DNA from 2 places in the Microbulbifer weihaiensis genome. Region 2 is predicted to be linked to the other one. Evidence: riboswitches for the same ligand, from Rfam matches in the RefSeq annotation. Region 2 holds a riboswitch; the other holds the start of a gene.

Region 1 (9,765 bases), on a different contig from region 2:
ATTGCCGAGCCGCTGGGCGGTGCCCACCGCGATCCGGATCTGATGGCCGCCCGCCTGCGCGATCGCCTGTCAGCGCAGCTCGACAAGCTAACGGCCGTGCCGCTGGATGAGCTTCTGGAAAAGCGTTACCAGCGCCTGATGAGCTACGGCAACATCACCGGCTGATCCGCTTTCCCCGCGGCTTTACTCACAACGGCAACTTCGGTTGCCGTTGTTGTTTTCCCTGTGTGCTTTTGAACTTACTGCTGCGATCAAAGCCGCAGGATTTCCCGATAACGCGCCACGCGCACGTTGAATGGCGTATTGTCCTGTAAATAGAGTCTCAGGCAATCGGCCGCGTCCGGCTCCCCGTGCACCAGCTGGATACTGGTGCCGTCTTTCAGGTCAGACTGGCGCAACCAGTCCCCCAGTTCCACGTAATCGGCATGGGCCGACAGTCCTTCCAGAATTTCTACCTGTGCCTTGCAGGGAACATATTCCCCATGGATTTTCACGTTCTGGCTGCCGGCCAGCATGCGTGCGCCGCGTGTGCCGCCGGCCTGATATCCGGCAAAAAGAATCGTGGTGTGATGATCCGGCAGTAGCCTTTTCATATGGTGCAGAATACGGCCGCCGGTAGCCATACCGCTGCCGGCGATGATGATGTGGGGGTACTGAATATTTTCCAGCGCTTTCGACTGGTCGACACTGCGTGTGTACTGGATACCACGGCACATGAACGTGCAGTGCTCGCTGCTCAGGCGGTGTTGCTTCGGGTAGCGGGCGTAGATTTCGGAAGCATCGATGGCCATAGGGCTGTCGAGAAAAATCGGCAGTTTCGGAATTTTCTCTTCGCGCATAAGGCCGAGGAGCAAATACTGCAGCGTCTGCGCCCGCCCCACGGCAAAACTCGGGATCAGCAGCACGCCACCCCGACTGGCGGTGGTATTCACGATTTCCGCCAGGCGGGTTCTGTGGTCTATCTGCGGATGCCGGCGATCGCCGTAAGTGGATTCAAGCAGTAGCAGATCCAGCTCTGGCAGCGGGCTTGGCGGGTGCATGATGATGTCATCCGGGCGGCCCACATCCCCGGAAAAGCCCACCCGCTTGCCGTCCGCATTCACAATTGCACTGCCAGCACCGAGAATATGCCCCGCCGGCTGCAGGTGGATAGTCGCGGAGCCGATTTTAAACGGCTGGCCAAACTCAACGGTCTCGAACAGGCTCAGGCACTGCTCTGCGGTATCGCCGGTATAGAGAGGTTGAGGATGCGCGTGCTTGCCGAGTTGGTGACGCTGGTAAAAGTGCGCGTCTTCTTCCTGAATGTGGCCCGCGTCTGGAAGCAGGATCGAGCACAGGTCGGCGGTGGCAGGGTGGCAGATCACCGGCCCGCGATAGCCCAGCTGGTAAAGCCTGGGAATATAACCCGAGTGATCCAGGTGAGCGTGGGTCAGCACTATGCCTTTGAGGCGGCGATAGTCGAACAGGGGTGTTTCCCAGTTGCGTTCGCGCAGCCATTTATAGCCCTGGTAGAGTCCGCAGTCGACGAGAAACTCGGTGTTGCCGTTGTCGATGCTGACGAGATATTTCGAACCGGTAACTGTACCGGTGCCACCGAGAAAAGTGATGTTCATGCTTGCTGATCTCCCTGTTGCGGCACTTGCGCGGCTACCGCGAACAGATCCCGGTTCTGGTGGAAATATTCTCGGGCATAAACCAGTTCACCGGGTGTTTCCGCATACAGCGTGGCGAGAGGCTGCCCGTGCTGGATCGCATCGCCTGCTTTTACATGTAGCCGCAGCCCTGCTACCGGTGATGATGGGGCCCCTGCGACTTTTGCCAGGCGCGCCAGTCTGCGGTTGTCCATAGCCTGTAAAATGCCTGTGCGGTGGCTGCGCAGCTCTATGTGGTGGTTGGCCAGCGGCACTTCGCGCAATCCACCCTGTGCCTCGCAGATCCTCTGAAACTGCTCCCAGGCCTGCCTGGAGTTCAAGATGCCCCGCGCCTGCAGCAGTGACTGGGTCTGGTCAGTGCCATTGGCCATCGACAGCAACTGGCTGGCCAGGAACAGTGAGCGCTCACGCAGATCGTCGGGCGCGCCGGGGGCATTGCGCAGTACGCTCAGAACATCCCGGGCTTCTTCGGCCGGGCCTATGCCTGCGCCGATCGCCTGGGAGCCGTCTGTGATCACGCAGCGAACCTTGATGCCGAGGCCGTCGGCCACGCTTTCAAACAGGGCCTGCAATCGCTGCGCCTGGCCAGTGTCGCGGAGCTTGGCCGTCGGGCCCACGGGCATGTCGATAAGGATGTGCGTAGAGCCAGCGGCGAGTTTTTTCGACAGTACGGAAGCCACCAGCTGTCCTTCGCTGTCCAGATCCAGCGCGCGTTCGATACGGATAAGCAGGTCATCGGTTGGGCTGAGCCCCACCTCGCCACCGGCGGCGAGGCAGGCGCCGGTACGGGTTATGACTGTTCGCAACTGATCCAGTGGCAGATCGACATTGGTCAGCACTTCCATGGTATCGGCGGTGCCCGCGGGGGAGGTGATGGCGCGGGACGAGGTCTTGGGTATGATCAATCCGGCCGCGCTGACGATGGACACGACGATGGGAGTCGTGCGATTCCCCGGCAGGCCACCGATGCAGTGTTTATCAAAAACCCGGGGGTATTCCGGCCACTGCAGGCAGTTACCGTTGTTTACCATGGCGGCAGTCAGCGCAATGGTTTCTGCGCTGTTCAGCCGGCCGCCGGCACAGGCGGTCAGGAAGCCGGCGATTTCGATATCAGAATACAGCCGCTTGCCAATATCGCTGACGATACTGGTCATTTCCTTGGCATCGAGTGTATGGCCGTAGATTTTCTTGCGCAGGGCGCTGAGGGACTGCACCAGCGGAGCGTGGTGCACGGACACCGGCCGCTGATCCTCCAGGGCGAGGTATTCCCAGGCGCTTTCGGAAAAGCCGATCCTGCCGGGCGGCAGTATGGCCTCCGCGACGGTGTTCAGTGTGGCGATAAGCACCCGCTCCCCGGCCGAAACCTGAAGCCGCGCATTGGCGGTATAGCCCTCTGCGCGGCAGATAGCGCAGTCCTTGCGCATATAAACCAGTGGCTCCTCGTGGGTGTCGATGCCCATTCGGTATGCCTTTAGCGAGAGTGCCTGGGTCATGCCATGTTGCCGTGAGTGCTTGTTGGCTTATTGTTCAGTCTTGCACTCATGTTAGACCGCCTCCGACTTCTGTGAATTGCTCTGGATCAATCCGTTTGCGGCGATGGCGTTAAGGCTTCGGGTGCCGGTCTTGGCGATCTCTCCACTCAAGGGTAATGTAGGCGCCAGACGGCGCCCTGCATGTCCTTAAATAACCGGTCTGGGGCCCGTGACTACTGGGTTCGACACTGTCCTGCAGCTAGACTGGCGCCACCGTAAAAGAACCCTTCGGTTCGATACCAATCCAATACAAAGACGAGAATAAGAGGTCTGCCTTGGCGGAACTGGGTGATATTTCCAGCCTGACGCTGGGGCTGCTGTTACTGGTCTGTGTGATCAGTGCTTTCATATCGGCAGTGACAGGTGGGGCGGGCGGCATCCTGATGTTTGCTGCACTCAATGTCGCCATTCCGCTGCGCCTGCTGGTACCGATTCACGGCGCCGTGCAGCTGCTCAACAACCTCGCCCGCGTGGTGTATGTGCGTGAGCATATCCGCTGGGACATGTGTATCCCGTTCTTTGTCGGTTGCACACTCGGCTCGGCCGCAATGACGCTGGGATTGTCGAATCTCGACTGGCAGCAATTGCCCCTGGTGTTACTCGCGGTGCTGATTTTCTACACCGTGTTCAAACCAAAGCGACTGCCGGAAATCCGCCTGAAGCCACATGGCTTTTTCTGGGTCGGTATTGCCACCGGAACCCTGGGTATTCTTGCCGGGGCAGTGGATCCACTGCTCGGGGCATTTTTCGTCCGCAAGGACCTGACCCCGAAAGAGATCGTCGCCAATAAATCCGTCATGCAGGCCTGGTGCCATGCGCTCAAGGTTCCTGCGTTCATCTACCTCGGGTTTGCGTTTTCCGATCACCTGGGACTGATACTGCTGCTGACCGTGGCCGCGGTGATCGGTACCCGTATCGGTGTGACACTGTTACACCGCATTGACAGTGAAATGTTTTTCAAATTAATGCGCATCGCGCTGCTGGTGGCCGGTGCACGTATCGTCTACCAGCTGATTGCACAATAAAGAACTTAAAGCAGGTATTCCCATGGCCGATTATCAGATCATTAACCCCTACAGCGGCGAACTGATCGAAGCCTACGACTTCCACACCCGTGACCAGGTGGAAAGCACCATTGCGCAACTCGTAGAGGGCCGCAAAGTCCAGCTCGCCACCCCCGCCTTCGAGCGCTCGAATATTCTGCTGAAGCTGGCGCAGCTGATGCTGGAGCGCAAGGAAGACCTGGCGCGCCTGATCACCGAAGAGACCGGCAAAACCATCAGTGACAGCCGGGTGGAAATTGATCGCGCCTACAACACCGCCATGGCCAGTGCCATGGAAGCGCGCGCGATCAATGGCGAAGCACTCGACTCCGACGCCTTCCCGCCGATGCGGGAAAAAATCGGGGTGGTGCTGTGGAAGCCGCTCGGTACCGTACTGTGTATCACCCCGTTCAACTTCCCGATCAACATCGCGCTGCACAAAATCGGCCCCGCGTTTGCCGCAGGCAACACCATCCTGTTCAAGCCGGGTCCGCAGAACAAGCGCTCAGCGGAGCTGCTGGTGGAACTGTGTTACGCCGCAGGCATGGATCGGTCTGTACTGCAGATGCTGATCCCCGATATCGACGGCACTAGCTATGCGGTCTCCCACCCGCAGATCCAGGCGATCAACTTTACCGGCGGCACCGCCGCGGCCAACGCCATCGCCGCCAACGCGGGTTATAAGAAAGTGCTGTTCGAACTGGGCGGTAACGACCCGCTGATCGTCATGCCCGATGCCGACCTGGACGCAGCAGTGTCTGCCACCATCAACCAGCGCTTCGCCACCGCCGGCCAGCGCTGCACCGCAGCCAAGCGCCTGTTTGTGCACAGTGAAGTGTTTGACGCCTTTGCAGAAAAACTCGTCGCCGCAACGGAAAAACTCAAGGTCGGCAACCCCGCAGAAGACGACACCTTCGTCGGCCCGCTGATTCACAAGGCCGCTGCCGACGAAGTGGAAGGCCGCATCGAAGCCGCTGTAAATGCCGGCGCACGGGTGCTGTTTGGCCACCGCCGCGAGGGCAATATCCTGTGGCCGACCATCCTCGAATCCGTATCGGATGACGCCGCACTGGTCGCGGAAGAAACCTTCGGCCCGGTGGTTCCGCTGCGTAAATTTGATGACGAAGGGGAGCTCGTTGCGCTGATCAACAACTCGCCATTCGGCCTGCAGGCCGGCGTATTTACCCAGAACCTGGCACTGGCAAAACGCCTGTACAACCAGCTCGACGTCGGCCTGCTCGCCGTCAACGACGGCCCTGGCTTCCGCGCTGAGCACTTCCCGTTTGGCGGGGTGAAAGAAAGTGGCGTGGGTAAGGAAGGCGTGCGTTATGCCATCCGTGAAATGAGTTACCAGAAAACGTTGGTGATTTGAGTTCGATTGAAACACGTCAATCGATGAGAAGTGACTGACGTCGGGTGTTGGTTCGCCAGACCTTCCGCGAGAGGGACCTCGCGGAAGAGCCCCCATGGATGGGTTATGGGGGGGCGCCTAGCTCGTGTCTGGCGAACCAACACCCGGCGGCAGGCCCGCTGCAAGATCACGTATAGAGCCGCGTGCACACACACAATCTTGGCGATCCAAGTTAATATCCCCTATACTCCGCCCCAACTTGTCGGAGTGCCTTTGGGCTGAGATCGCTGTTGCGAGATCCGTTGAACCTGATCGGGGTAACCCCCGCGTAGGGAACAAGATCTGAATTCGCTACTATTTTCGTGCGCCATTTTTTAGCTTTTGCGCGTGAAAACTGCTCACCTCACCTGCATCCCCGGCAATCCATCCATGGATAAAAATGCAAGGGGTCAGCATGTCTCAGGTCGCCGAACCAACAAATAACACCAGTAAACCGAGCCGAGCTTCGCAACGTGAGCGCGCGAAAGCATTTCTCGACAACCTTACCGCGCAGCAATTTCCCAACTCCCGCAAAGTCTACCTGGAAGGCGAAACCGCCGGGCTCAAAGTCGGCGTACGTGAAATCTGCCTTGGCCAAAGTCTCGTTGGTGGCGACGAGCAAAACCCTGTATTCGAGCCCAATGAACCACTGCAGGTCTACGACACCGCAGGCCCATACTCCGACCCCGACTACAAACCCAACGTGCGCGACGGCCTGCCAAAACTGCGCCAGGCATGGATTGAATCGCGCAGTGACACTGAAATCCTCGAGACCCGCCAGGCCGCCTACAGCCAGAAACGCATGGCCGATCAGGGACTCGATCACATCCGCTTTGAAAACCTGCCTGCACCGCGCAAAGCCAAAGCCGGCAAAAACGTCACCCAGATGCACTACGCCCGTCAGGGCATCATCACCCCCGAAATGGAATTTATCGCCATCCGCGAAAACATGGGCCGTGCAAAACTGACGGCGCAACTGACCGACACTGATTACCAGAAAGCCCGCGAAGGCATCCATATTCCGCAGGAAATTACCCCGGAGTTTGTGCGCCGTGAAGTGGCCGAAGGCCGCGCAATCATTCCCGCGAACATCAACCACACCGAACTGGAACCGATGATCATCGGGCGCAACTTCCTGTGCAAAGTGAACGCCAACATCGGCAACTCCGCGGTGACCTCCTCGATCGAAGAAGAAGTGGAAAAGCTCGTCTGGTCCATCAAATGGGGCGGCGACACCGTTATGGATCTCTCCACCGGCCAGAACATCCACGAGACCCGCGAATGGATCCTGCGCAATAGCCCTGTACCCATCGGTACCGTACCCATTTACCAGGCGTTGGAAAAAGTCGACGGCATTGCCGAAAACCTCACCTGGGAAGTCTTCCGCGATACATTGATCGAACAGGCTGAGCAGGGCGTCGACTACTTCACTATCCATGCCGGCGTACTGCTGCGCTACGTGCCCCTGACCGCCAAACGTGTCACCGGCATCGTTTCCCGCGGCGGCTCCATCATGGCCAAATGGTGCCTCGCTCATCACAAGGAAAATTTCCTCTACACCCACTTCGAGGAAATCTGTGAAATCATGAAAGCCTACGACGTCAGCTTCTCACTGGGCGACGGCCTGCGTCCGGGCTGCATCGCCGACGCCAACGACGAAGCCCAGTTCGGCGAACTGCGCACCCTCGGCGAACTCACCGAAATCGCCTGGAAGCACGATGTCCAGTGCATGATCGAAGGCCCGGGCCACGTTGCCATCCATAAAATCAAAGAAAACATGGATGAGCAGCTGAAGCACTGTCACGGCGCGCCTTTCTATACCCTTGGCCCGCTGACCACCGACATCGCCCCCGGCTACGACCACATTACCTCCGGTATCGGTGCTGCCATGATCGGCAGCATGGGCTGCGCCATGCTGTGCTATGTAACCCCCAAAGAACATTTGGGCCTGCCGAACAAGGAAGACGTCAAAGAAGGCCTTATGGCCTACAAAATCGCCGCCCATGCCGCGGATCTCGCCAAGGGGCATCCCCGCGCGCAAATGCGTGATGACGCACTCTCCAAGGCGCGTTTCGAATTCCGCTGGGAAGACCAGTTCAACCTCGGCCTCGACCCCGAGCGCGCACGCCAGTACCACGATGAAACCCTGCCGAAAGAGTCTGGCAAGGTCGCTCACTTCTGTTCCATGTGCGGCCCGAAGTTCTGCTCCATGAAAATTACCCAGGATGTCAGGGAATATGCGGCAAAGCAGGAGGCGGAGAAGGGGATGGAAGAGATGTCGATCAAGTTCAAGGAGCTGGGCAGCGATATTTATCACAAAGCATAAATTCGCACCTGATCGAAACTACTGGAGCTAGATGGGAAGGTAGTGATACGGGGAAGCCTTCGCCAGACCTTCTAAAACAGGGATGTTTTAGAAGAGCCCCCAGGGATGGGTTTACGGCGTGTCTGGCGAAGGCTTCCCCGTAGCGCTACCGCTCGAAACTTGCCGATCACAAACCTCGGAACAGAAAATTGGTACGACCCGAACTAAATATCGCGATCGCAGGTGGGGGGCTAATGGGCCGGCTCCTCGCCTGGCGCTTGTCTGGAAAAGGGCATGCGATCACCCTGTTTGAAAGCGGGAGTTTTGACATGCCTCTGGGCGCCTGCCACGCGGCTGCAGGCATGATTGCCCCGCTTTCGGAACTGGTTCATTGCCCGTTGCCTGTTTACGAACTCGGTCTACAGAGCTTGCGGATCTGGCCGCAGTGGGTGAAAGAACTGCAACTACAGGGCGGAAGCCCGGTGGATTACCGGCAGTCCGGCAGCATCCTTGTCGCCCACCCGCAAGATCGAACGGAACTGCTGCAATTTCAGCAGGAGCTCATCGCCAGACTTGGCAGCGACAGCCAACGGCATTTTCAATTGCTGGAGGGATCCGAGTTGGAAAACCTGGAGCCCAACCTTGAACGTTTCGATCAGGGCCTGTATCTCGCCAGCGAAGCAGACATCGACAACCGCAAACTATTGCCCGCACTGTTGATCGAAATCAAACGGCACAAGGCGCAGTTGCGCGAGCATACACCCGTCGAGTGCCTGCCCGGAGAGATCCTGCATGGCGGCGGATCTGAGCGGTTCGATTACGTAATTGATGCCCGTGGTCTGGGAGCTAGGGACGCGGTAAAAGGCCTGCGCGGCGTGCGCGGTGAAGTCATGGTCGTGGAAACCCCGGAAATCCACTTCCAGCGGCCGATAAGGCTACTGCATCCGCGTTATCAACTGTATGCCGTTCCTCGTGCCCACAACCAGATTGTTATTGGCGCCACGGAAATTGAAAGCGATGACCTCTCACCGATTTCCCTGCGCTCCAGCATGGAGCTCTCGTCAGCGCTCTATTCAGTGCACCCGGCTTTTGCCGAAGCGCGGGTTATCGAAACCCGGGTCAACTGCCGGCCCGCCACCATGGACAACCTGCCTGTGCTTAAAAAGGAACCGGGGCTTATTCGGGTGAACGGACTCTACCGGCACGGTTATCTGCTTGCACCAGCCCTGGTACAGCAGATCGAAACCCAACTTTATCAACAGACTTTACAGGTGACCTGATGGAAATACTGGTCAATGGCGAGCGAGTAACACTGGAAAATGGCAGCGCTACCGTAGCCGGCTTACTGCAGGCTTTGGGATATATCGGCGAAACCTTTGCGGTCGCTTTAAATGGCGAATTTGTCGCCCGAACGCTGTATGGAGACACCTCATTGAGCGAAGGCGACAACCTGGATATCGTCGCCCCGGTTGTGGGGGGGTGAGCATGGATCAGCTCAATCTGTACGGAAAGCGCTTTGACAGCCGCCTCTTGGTAGGCACTGCACTTTATCCATCCCCGGCCATTATGCGCGAATCCGTCGCCGCCTCCGGGGCGCAAATCATTACCCTCTCTCTGCGCCGACAGAGCCCGGAACAGCAGCAGGGGAAAATGCTCTGGGCCTACATTCAGGAGTCCGGCTGTCAGTTGTTGCCAAATACTGCCGGCTGTAAAACGCCGAAAGAAGTGGTCGCCCTGGCGGAAATGTCACGGGAAATATTCGCTACCGACTGGCTCAAGCTCGAAGTGATCGGTGACGATTACAACCTGCAACCGGATCCCTTTGGACTGGTCGAATCCGCCC
Region 2 (9,765 bases):
GATCTGGGACTTTGAGGATGTGGGGGATAACTACCTGCGGGTGAATGTCGCCGGTATGGTGCCAGTTATTGCTGTGCCGACAACGGCGGGTACCGGATCGGAAGTCGGCCGCTCTTCGGTTATTACCGACGAGCGGGCCAAATTGAAGAAAATCATTTTCCATCCGCGCATGTTGCCGGAAATCGTCGTGCTGGATCCGGAGCTCACCCTTGGCCTTCCGCCGCACATCACTGCCGCTACCGGCATGGATGCGCTCTCCCACAACCTGGAGGCCTGGTGCGCCCCCGGCTTTCACCCGATGGCGGAAGGCATTGCGCTTGAAGCGATGCGACTAATCAGCGTAAACCTGCCGAAAGTGTTCGCGGATGGCAGTGACCTGGAGGCGCGCATGCAGATGCTGGTCGCCTCCAGCATGGGTGCCACCGCGTTTCAGCGCGGGCTGGGCGCCATGCATGCACTGGCGCATCCACTTGGTGCATTGTTTGATAAGCACCACGGGTTACTGAACGCAATCCTGATGCCATATGTTCTGAAAGCGAATGAGGAGGCGGTTCAGGAGAAGATGAACCGGCTTGCGCGCTATCTGGACCTGCCCGGGCAGGGGTTCCGTGGTGTCATGGAGTGGGTGGTCAATCTGCGCAGTGAGTTGGGCATACCACACTGCCTGGGTGAAATCGGAATCGATACCAATATGGCCGAGGTGATTGGGGGGCTGGCGGAGACTGATCCATCGGCGGGAGGCAACCCGATTTTATTCACCGCACATGATTATGAGCAGTTGTTTATTGACGCCTGTACGGGTGCGCTGCCCGAATAAACTTGGTATTTCACACTGGTTGGCGCGTATTATTTGACCACTATTGGCTGTATGTCATGAAAAATTGAAATAACCGGCGCGTTTTTTTTCATTTAGGCACAGCAAACCGGGTTTTCTATTGGCCTGCTGAGGGAAATTCTATATAAGAAATGGGACATTAAGCACGGGGTGACAATAAGAAAAATATCATTCTTTTCAAATAATAAAGGTTGGGCGGGGGATATGGATCGTCGTTTATACCACTTGGATTTTCTTCGGGCATTTATGCTGTTTCTGGGGGTTTTCTACCGCTCTGCGCATGCGGATGCCGGCGCCGGTGATTACGATTTTGTTCGTGAAGCCTCCGGCGCTTTCAGGATGGCCTGCTTTTTTATTATTTCCGGATATTTTTCCGTATACCTGTTGGAGCGGAAAGGTAACTTCTCCTTCCTTAAAAGTCGCACCATCATGCTGCTCACGCCGGCCCTGGTCTGTGTTGTGCTATTGGTTCCGATAACCAATGAATGGATGCTGACCTACTATGCCATTGAAGGGGCGGAAAGTAAGTTTGAAGTGTTCTGGCAACAGCATGCCTGGTTCCTCATTGTACTTCTGATATTTACCATTCCACTGAAATTTGTTGTCCAGTCCATTCAGTGGGTAGTCAATTGGCTGTCACTGTATATGCCTTTGACGGTCGCCAGAATCCTGCTGTTCCTTGCGCTGGTTATCGGCTGTATCCTGTTTAAAAAGTTTGTGTTGGCCGGCTTTATGTGGGGTATTCCATTCAGCCATATTTATGGATACTCAATTTGGGCGGCGACGACCTATTTCCCGTATTTCGTACTTGGTATCTTCATGTACCTGTGGCGAGATATATATGTGCGATTTAATACCGGTTGCGTGATGTGGGGTGTCATAGCGCTGTTAGTTGTTGCTGGCTATGCCTATCTGCTGAGTGCCGGGCTGACTCTGGGGGTTGTGAGTAAAGATTTACACCTCCTGCGCAGTACTTTGTTCTTCTATGACTATGTGCTCGCCATTGCCATTTCACTGTTCCTGTTTTCTGTATCCGCACGGTTTCTCGATAAGGATTTCTGGATTGTCCGGATAATGGCCCAGTCGGCCTATACCGTGTATATCGTTCACTTCACTTTGGTCGCATGGTTTTTACTCGTGATGCAGAGCGCCGGGATGTCCATGAATATGCGAATGGTGCTGTCCGCCATTGCGACGTGCGGGGTGGGTATTCTGTTTCACTTCCTGATAGTAAAACGGCTCAAGGTTGCCTCTCTGCTCTTCAATGGGAAATGGGATATGGTCGGCACGGCGAGTCCACCTGAAATACCGGCGAGATCATAGAAAGGAGCCGCCGATAGCTGCCTGCCAGCAACTGGCCTTTTCACGCATGGCCAGTAGCTGGTAGGCGAGTGCCAGCACTGGCGCCGCCAGCTCCAACAGTTACATAGCTGCAAAGGCTGCCGCCGATCCATCTGCCGTAAGCAACTCGATGCTATTTGGGTTAGAAAACTAGCGTTTTATCTTCTGTAATGCCTGTTGCGAAAGCACCTTGGTGCGGAGTGCGCTGCCTGGCAGCAGCGCGCGCCTTTTATCGCTGTTACGCGTTATTGCGGTTATAAATTCGCATTGCGGATCAGGGCCTGATAAAACCCGGTCGCCTTGACCATATTGTCGATGCTGATACGCTCGTTGGTGCCGTGGAATCCGTGCACATCTTCGCGGGTGACCAGCATGGGGTTGAAGCGGTAGTTGTTATCGGCCACCTCCTCGTAGCGGCGGCTGTCGGTACCGGCAATGGTCAGCCCCGGCGCGGCAATTACCGGGCCGAACAGTGCGCGGGAGGTGTCTGCCAGGAGCTGAAAACCGGGGGCCTCATCACTGGATACCCGGGAGGCGGAATTCCCACTGCGCATCACCACATCGATACGCTCGTCGTCGATGACTCTTTCCACATGCTGCAGCACATCATCAATGCTGTCCCGCGGGTGCAGGCGGAAGTTCACCGTGGCGATGGCCTCGATGGGCAGCACATTTTCCTTCACGCTGGCAGAGAGCATGGTGGGCGCGGTAGTGGTGCGCAGCATGGCGGCGGTGCTGCCCTGCTTTTCCAGTTCCGCCTCGATACCGCTGCCGAACAGCCACTGGTTGGCGAACATCAGGCGCTTTTCAAACGGCATGTGCCGCGCGGCAGCGTCGAACAGCTTTTGGCTCAACCCCTCGAGACCCCCGGGCATGGGATTCCGGTTCAGCCGCACCAGGGCCTGCGCGAGAATATCCACCGCAGTCTCCGGCGGCGGCATGGAGGAGTGACCGCCCTGGCCGTGCGCCACCAGGTCTACCGTGAGATACCCTTTTTCTGCGACATTGATACTGGCGATAGGGGCATCCACGCCGGGAATAAACCCGTGCAGCAGGAAGGAACCTTCGTCCAGGCTCCAGTCCAGCTGTACGCCTTCGCTTTGCAGTTTTTTCACCACCGCGGCGGTGCCTTGCTCTCCGCCGATTTCCTCATCGCTGGTGAGGCTGATATAGACGGTGCGCTCGGGCTGGTAGCCCTGCCGCAGCAGGCCGGTGGCCGCTTCCATCAGCGCTATGGCTGCACTCTTGTCATCCAGCGCGCCGCGCCCCCAGATATGGGTGTCGTCCACGGTGCCCGCGTAGGGCGGATGTTGCCATTCGATTTCGGTGCCTGGAATTACCGGCACCACGTCGTAGTGGGCGGACAGCAGAATCGCAGGCAGTTCTGAATTTTTCCCCGGCCAGGTGAACAGCAGGGAAAATACCTGCCCGTCTTGTTTGCTCAGTCTCTGTGGCGGAATTGCGGCGTGGACTTCGGGGTAGGTCGCCGCCAGCCAGTCGATGAAGTTGTGGAATTCCCGCTGGGTATCGCTCTGCGTCAGTTGCGAGGAGACGGTGCGGAACTGGATCGCTTCGGACAGGTGCGTGGCAATGGCGCGGGCGTCGAGGTCAAGGGGCTCGGGCTCGCCATCCGCTACCGGCGGTGCGGTAAAACTGAGTGTGCGGATTACGAGCACGCATGCGAGTAGTAGCACCGCGAGGCCGGCGCCGCGAAGGCATCGATTGAGGAATTTATTTTGCATGGTCGAACTCTTGTATCGGAGTTTGATGGGCCCTGCGGCAGCGCCGCGTCGACCCGAATGGGCATTACTCTTGGAATTGTGTTAAACGTGCGCGATGGGATACCTCAGAAACGGATTTCCAGTTCGATCCCGGCTGTGCGCTCCCGTCCGTAAAAATGGCGCAGGGTGCTAAGGAGGTCGCGGCTGGTGGTCTGGCGATAGAGGGGCAAGCTTACTCAAAAGCCGCCAGCAGGTCAGTGATTTCTGTCATCAGGTTCTCTTGCGCCTGGGGTGCCGCGCCGGATTGAGACATCTGGACGGCATACCAGAGTGCCGACAGGTAGCGGTACATCTGCTGCCAGTGAGCCAGTTTTTGCTGGTCGGCCGCATCGACAGTGCGCTGCAGATAAGCCGCAAGCAGTACCTGCTGCTGGTGCTGATCCAGCCGGTAGCCCTGTGCCACTGTTGCCAGGTCAAAAAACGGGTCGCCGATCGCGGCGTACTCCCAGTCGATGGCGTGGAGAGCACCGGAGTTATCCACAATGAGGTTGTCCGGGAGCAGGTCGTTGTGACACAGCCGATGAGTTTCCGGGCTGCTGTTGCGCTGGAGCAGTGACTGCATCAATTGGTGCAATTGCGACAGCGCCGGGAAAAACGGTGTCCGCTGGTCGACCGATTGCCAGTAGTGCTCCGCCTTATCTGCCATATCCAGCCGGGCGGAAATTGGTGGCAGCTGGTGAACCTGTCGCAGCAATTCTGCGATTTGTAAAAGTGCCTGAGGGTGGCGCAGATCAAGCGGCGCGCCATCGATATAGCGGGTAAGCAGGTAGCGGTATTCCGGGTCGATATACACCAGCGGAGCGCAGAGGCCTTGGGCACTGGCCCGGAGCAGGGCTTCGGCCTCTGCTGCGCGGTCGAGATCCAGTGCGCGGGAGTTGCGCGCATTGACCCGCAGTACCAGTTTTTCACCGTCGGCTTGGAGCAGAAAGCTGCGGTTGGTCAGCCCGCCGGTGAGCGCGCGAATCAGTCGCGGCCGGCTGTCGCTCCATTGCCGCCACTCGCTGGCGATAATGTTTTCCGCCTCCGTGCTCATATGGTGACAGCTTGCCCCGGTTCGCTTCGCTGTTTCTGGTAGAGCGCGTGCCATTGGAAAAAGCCGATCACCACGAGGATCACGTAGAGCACAAACAGCAGCGCGGTGAGATACAGTTCGCGGTCGATGTACAGGTAAATCGCAGCACCGTCGATGACGATCCAGTAGAGCCAGTTTTCCAGTACCTTGCGGGTGACCATATACGTGGTCACCACCGCGCCCCAGGTGGTGAAAGAGTCCAGGTAGGGCATTGCCGCGCTGGTGTAGTTATCCAGCACATAACCGAACAACAGGGTTAGGAACGCAACCGCGGCAAACGCGTATACATGCATCTGCACCGGCCAGCGGTGAATATGCAGGGTCTCTTGTGCATCCGGTCGGTTTCGCCACTGCCACCAGCCGTAGACGGCGATCAACAGGTAGAAAACCTGCAGTGCCGATTCCATTAACAGGCTCACATCCCAGAACAGGAACAGGTAAATCGCGGTGCTGGCAAAGGCTGCGTACCAGCAACTGATCTTTTCACGCATCGCCAGCAACAGGTAGGCGAGCGCGAGCACCACCGCGGCCAGCTCCCACAGGGACATGGCCGCGAAGGCGGCAATCATGGATTCGCGTACTTCGGGGCTAAACATCGCTGCTGTCCGTAGCCTCCGGGCTCAGGTTCCCATCGATAAACTTGCACACAAAAATGGCGCGACCAAACTGTTCGTAGGACGCGCGCATTTCGGCTTTCAGTGTGTCCATGACCAGGTCGTAGTCACCGAATACCTGGGTGCTCATGGTGTTGGTGATTACCTGCAACTGCGGATGCTGCTTGAGTCGCTCGATGAAACCCTTGATGGCTGGAATGTATGCGTCTTTTAACGGATACATGCTGATTTCCACTGAAAGCTGCACTGCTGTTTCTCCCGGTATTGGCCTTGCCGTTAAAAGGTATAGCTCGCAGAAACGCCGGCTATTCTCGGCTCACCAAGCTGGTAGTAAGCCTCGGGTGCATAGCCGTTGGCCGGGTTGTTGCCGAACTGGTTGCTGAAGTAGAAACCGCGGGTGTAGACAATCTCATCGGTCAGGTTTCTGCCCCACAGTGAAACATCCCAGTTGTCACCGGTATAAGTCAGGCGTGCATTGAGCAGTTCATAGGCGGTGGATTTTTCGTTGTGGCTGTTGGAAAAGTAGAAGGCGTCTTTACCTTCAACTTCCACACGCAGGGCCAGGTTTGCGCTGAGCGCATATTCTGCGCCGGTAAAAAACTGGTAGGACGGCGCGTGGGCCAGGTCGCGGCCGTCGAGATCCAATGGCTGCACTTCGCCAGTGTAGTCATCCCGAGCGTCCACATGGGAAGTGCTTTCGAAGTCCTCGAATTCAGCATTCAGCCAGCCGGCGCTTGCGAACAGGCGCAGCGTTTCGCTGGCAAGGTAGTCCACCTCGATTTCGAGTCCGGTGGTTTTACCCCCGGCGGCATTGGCGAGGAAATCGTCAAATGAGAAATCCGCGGGATCGAAAATGGACTGCTTGGCCTGTACGTTCCGGCGATCCTGGTAGAAAGTGGCGAGCTGTGCCTGCAGGCGGCTGTCCAGCCAGGCGCCCTTGATACCCAGTTCGTAGTTGAGCATGTACTCGGTATCGAACTGGAAGGCATCGCGGCTGATATCCGGGTTGCTCGCCGACGCGGATATGATGCGTCCGTTCACGCCACCGGCCTTGTAGCCGCGGGAAACGGTGCCGTAAACCAGCGTGTTGTCAGTGGCGGAGAGCTCCAGGGTGATATCACCGCCCCACAAGTCTTCGTCCGTCTTGCTGAGAACGGCGAGGGAATCGGCGTAATCGGCGGCGCGCTGCTCGAAACGCAGGCCGGTAACCAATGCCAGGCGATCAGTGAATGCAGTTCTCAGCTGGCCGTAGACAGCGCCGTTTTCGGTATCGAACTGGCTGTTGAAGCTGGCGTTGCGCACCAGCGCTTCCTCTTCCGTGTGCAGGTAAACACCCACCACCCAGCTGGTGGTGCCGCCGAACAGGCTGGATCGCTCTGTGGATAACAAGCGGATATCGGCGCTCAGGTTGTCTTTGTTGCGCAGGTAACTGTCGGTAGAACTGTACTCCCAGGGGTGGAAACCCACGTAGGTCCAGTCTTCATCGTAGCTGTACTCGGTGTCGGAATCGGCGGCGCTGAGGACGGTTTTCAGGGTGAAACCGTCGCTGCCGGTCCACAATGCGCTGACTGCGCCTGCCAGGGTCTCCTGCGCATCCCGTCCCGGTTGATCCGACAGGGTCTCGCGGTTGTTGTACAGGGAGAAGGCATCGTAGCCGTTGTCGGCATCCAGGTGCAGGAGGGTGAAATCCAGTTGCAGGTCATCCCTAGCCTGGAAGCGGAGTTTGCCGCGCACCACGGTTTCGTCGAGGCCATTGGTGTCGTCACGGCCGAGGAAACGGTTTTCGACATAGCCGTCAGACTGCTGGTTTTGAGCAGCCAAGCGATAGCTCAGGCGATCGGAAAGGGCACCGCTGGCCACGCCGCTCAGGGTGTGGGAGCCGTACTCGGCCACTTCCGCGGAGACCTTCGCCTTGGGCTCGCTGGTGGGGGCGTTGCTGGTCATGGTAATCAGACCGGCGAGGGCGTTGGCCCCATACACTGTGCCCTGGGGGCCGCGCAGGATTTCCACCTGATCCATATCCAGCGTGCTGGCGGCGAGGCCCAGGCCGGTAAAGTCGATCCCGTCGACAATCAGGCCGACAGAAGGGTTAACCGGGTCAATAAACTGGCTGCGCTCGCCAATGCCCCGAATCTGCACAAAGCGGCCGCGGGAGGCGCCGCTGGAGAAGTTCACATTGGGGGCGAGGTTGAGCAGCTGCTCCAGGTTGTGCGCGCCGCGGGCGTCGATGGCTTGCCCATCGAACACGCTGACACTGGTCGGCGTGTCCAGCTGGCTGGCGTCGCGCAGCTGGCTGGTCACGGTGACTTCTTCCAGTGCTGCGGTATTGCTCTCAGCAGCAGCGCTAGCGAGGCCGACGGAAAGGCATCCGGCAAGTCCGATAAAGCGGGCGAAAGGATTGGTTCTGAACAGTGGGTTCATGGCTCTCTCTCAGTAAACTGGTGATGAAAGAGACCCGGTGCGCGACGCGAGGAGGATGTTTGGATATATACCTATTCCTACGCCGGTATTAACCGGATCAGGTTCAAGGGTTTGCCGAATTGACAGCATCTCAGGCTTAAGCCACCCCTTAGGTTGCGGGCGCGATAGTAACAGATCTGCCCTGTGCCAGGAACTGCGGCGTGGTTGTTGCGGCGTCCTTTGTTTCTTCCGTGGGTTTCCCCCTGCATGTCCGGTAGGATTGCCGGTATCGAAGGTCAACAGCTGGCGCTAAGGAGTATTTGTGCGTGCTTTTTCACTATTGGATCTTTCCCCGATTACCGAAGGCGGCGACGCCCGGCAGGCTCTGACGAATTCGCTGGATCTTGCCCGCCATGCCGAAAACCACGGCTACAAGCGCTTCTGGATGGCGGAGCACCACAATATCGCCAGCGTTGCCAGTGCAGCCACCGCCGTCGCCCTGGGCTACATTGCGGCCGGTACCAGCAAGATCCGGGTGGCCGCAGGCGGCGTGATGCTGCCCAACCATGCACCGCTGGTGATTGCCGAACAGTTCGGTACCCTGGCGACCTTGTACCCGGATCGAGTGGATCTGGGGCTGGGGCGCGCGCCGGGAACCGACGGCGCGACCATGACGGCCCTGCGCCGTGACCCCATGCATGCAGCGGATCACTTCCCGGAAGACGTGCGGGAATTGCAGCATTACTTCGGGCCGGTCAAGCCCGGCCAACGAGTACTGGCGATACCGGGTGCAGGACTGGGGGTGCCGATCTGGCTGCTGGGGTCGAGCCTGTACAGTGCGCAGCTCGCCGCGGCGATGGGGCTGCCGTTTGCGTTCGCCTCGCATTTCGCACCGGCGATGCTGGATCAGGCGCTGCACCTGTATCGCTCCGGGTTCCGCCCCTCCGAGTACCTGGACAAGCCCTATGCCGCGGCGGCCATCAATGTATTCGCCGCGGATTCCGACGCTGAGGGGCGGCGTCTTATGACGACTATTGAACAGCAGTTCATAGCACTGCGTCGCGGCACACCCGGCCCGCTCAAGCCGCCGGTCGATGACATGGAGTCCGTGGCACCGCGGGGCGAGCGTATGCAGGTTGCGCAGGCGCTGGCGGAATCGGCAGTGGGCTCGAAGGAAAGCGTCGCGCAGTGGATCGACCAGTTTCTCGCGCGTACTCAAGTGGATGAGCTGATCGTGACTGGTGCGATGTACGAGCACGATGCGCGTTTGTACTCGTTTGAACTTGCCGCGGAAGTACTGAACGCCCGGGTCAATTACTGATACATCACGCATTGGTTAGGGCTTTACCTATGCGGTAACGGGTACGGTTAAGAAAGCCGTCCGCAGTGACATTCCCCTTCGCCAGGAAATGGAGAAGGGGTAACATCCTCGTTGAGTTTCGATTGCAACCTCACATTCAAAGCCGCTTGACAATTCTCGACCAGCAGAGCCAACAGTTCCTTGTGTGGCGAAGCAGTTCAGCCTGGTCATCCGCCATTTTCATTTTTTTCAAATAGATAAACATTATTGAAAACGCTATTGTCGCCAACTAGCTGGTCATCGTGCTGAGCCGAGATCAGGGTCGATGACATTTTATGTTGTTTCATGGGGTGATTAATTGGTTCCATCGTTTCACATTAAAAATATGAATTGAAAAATTATCTATAAGAAAATGGATAGTG

The links. Region 2 has a riboswitch for thiamine pyrophosphate ahead of ACNKU7_RS07960 (TonB-dependent receptor). Riboswitches for the same ligand answer to the same signal wherever they lie in the genome.
Region 1: it holds a riboswitch for thiamine pyrophosphate, as region 2 does, so the genes downstream of both, thiC (phosphomethylpyrimidine synthase ThiC) here and ACNKU7_RS07960 (TonB-dependent receptor) in region 2, are expected to answer to the same signal.

The regions. Positions count from the first base shown of each region.
Region 1 is NZ_JBLWFL010000010.1:101,521-111,285, forward strand. It holds gene ACNKU7_RS12790 (acetyl-CoA carboxylase carboxyltransferase subunit alpha) at 1-165, shown strand, start outside; gene ACNKU7_RS12795 (MBL fold metallo-hydrolase RNA specificity domain-containing protein) at 252-1,613, opposite strand; gene ACNKU7_RS12800 (thymidine phosphorylase family protein) at 1,610-3,145, opposite strand; gene ACNKU7_RS12805 (sulfite exporter TauE/SafE family protein) at 3,460-4,209, shown strand; gene safD (sulfoacetaldehyde dehydrogenase SafD) at 4,232-5,599, shown strand; TPP riboswitch at 5,832-5,930, shown strand; gene thiC (phosphomethylpyrimidine synthase ThiC) at 6,033-7,943, shown strand; gene thiO (glycine oxidase ThiO) at 8,132-9,202, shown strand; gene thiS (sulfur carrier protein ThiS) at 9,202-9,405, shown strand; gene ACNKU7_RS12830 (thiazole synthase) at 9,408-9,765, shown strand, end outside.
Region 2 is NZ_JBLWFL010000005.1:380,787-390,551, reverse strand. It holds gene ACNKU7_RS07990 (iron-containing alcohol dehydrogenase) at 1-817, shown strand, start outside; gene ACNKU7_RS07985 (acyltransferase family protein) at 1,040-2,158, shown strand; gene ACNKU7_RS07980 (M20 family peptidase) at 2,431-3,918, opposite strand; gene ACNKU7_RS07975 (phosphotransferase) at 4,130-4,990, opposite strand; gene pnuC (nicotinamide riboside transporter PnuC) at 4,987-5,625, opposite strand; gene ACNKU7_RS07965 (hypothetical protein) at 5,618-5,866, opposite strand; gene ACNKU7_RS07960 (TonB-dependent receptor) at 5,920-8,064, opposite strand; TPP riboswitch at 8,122-8,223, opposite strand; gene ACNKU7_RS07955 (LLM class flavin-dependent oxidoreductase) at 8,366-9,364, shown strand.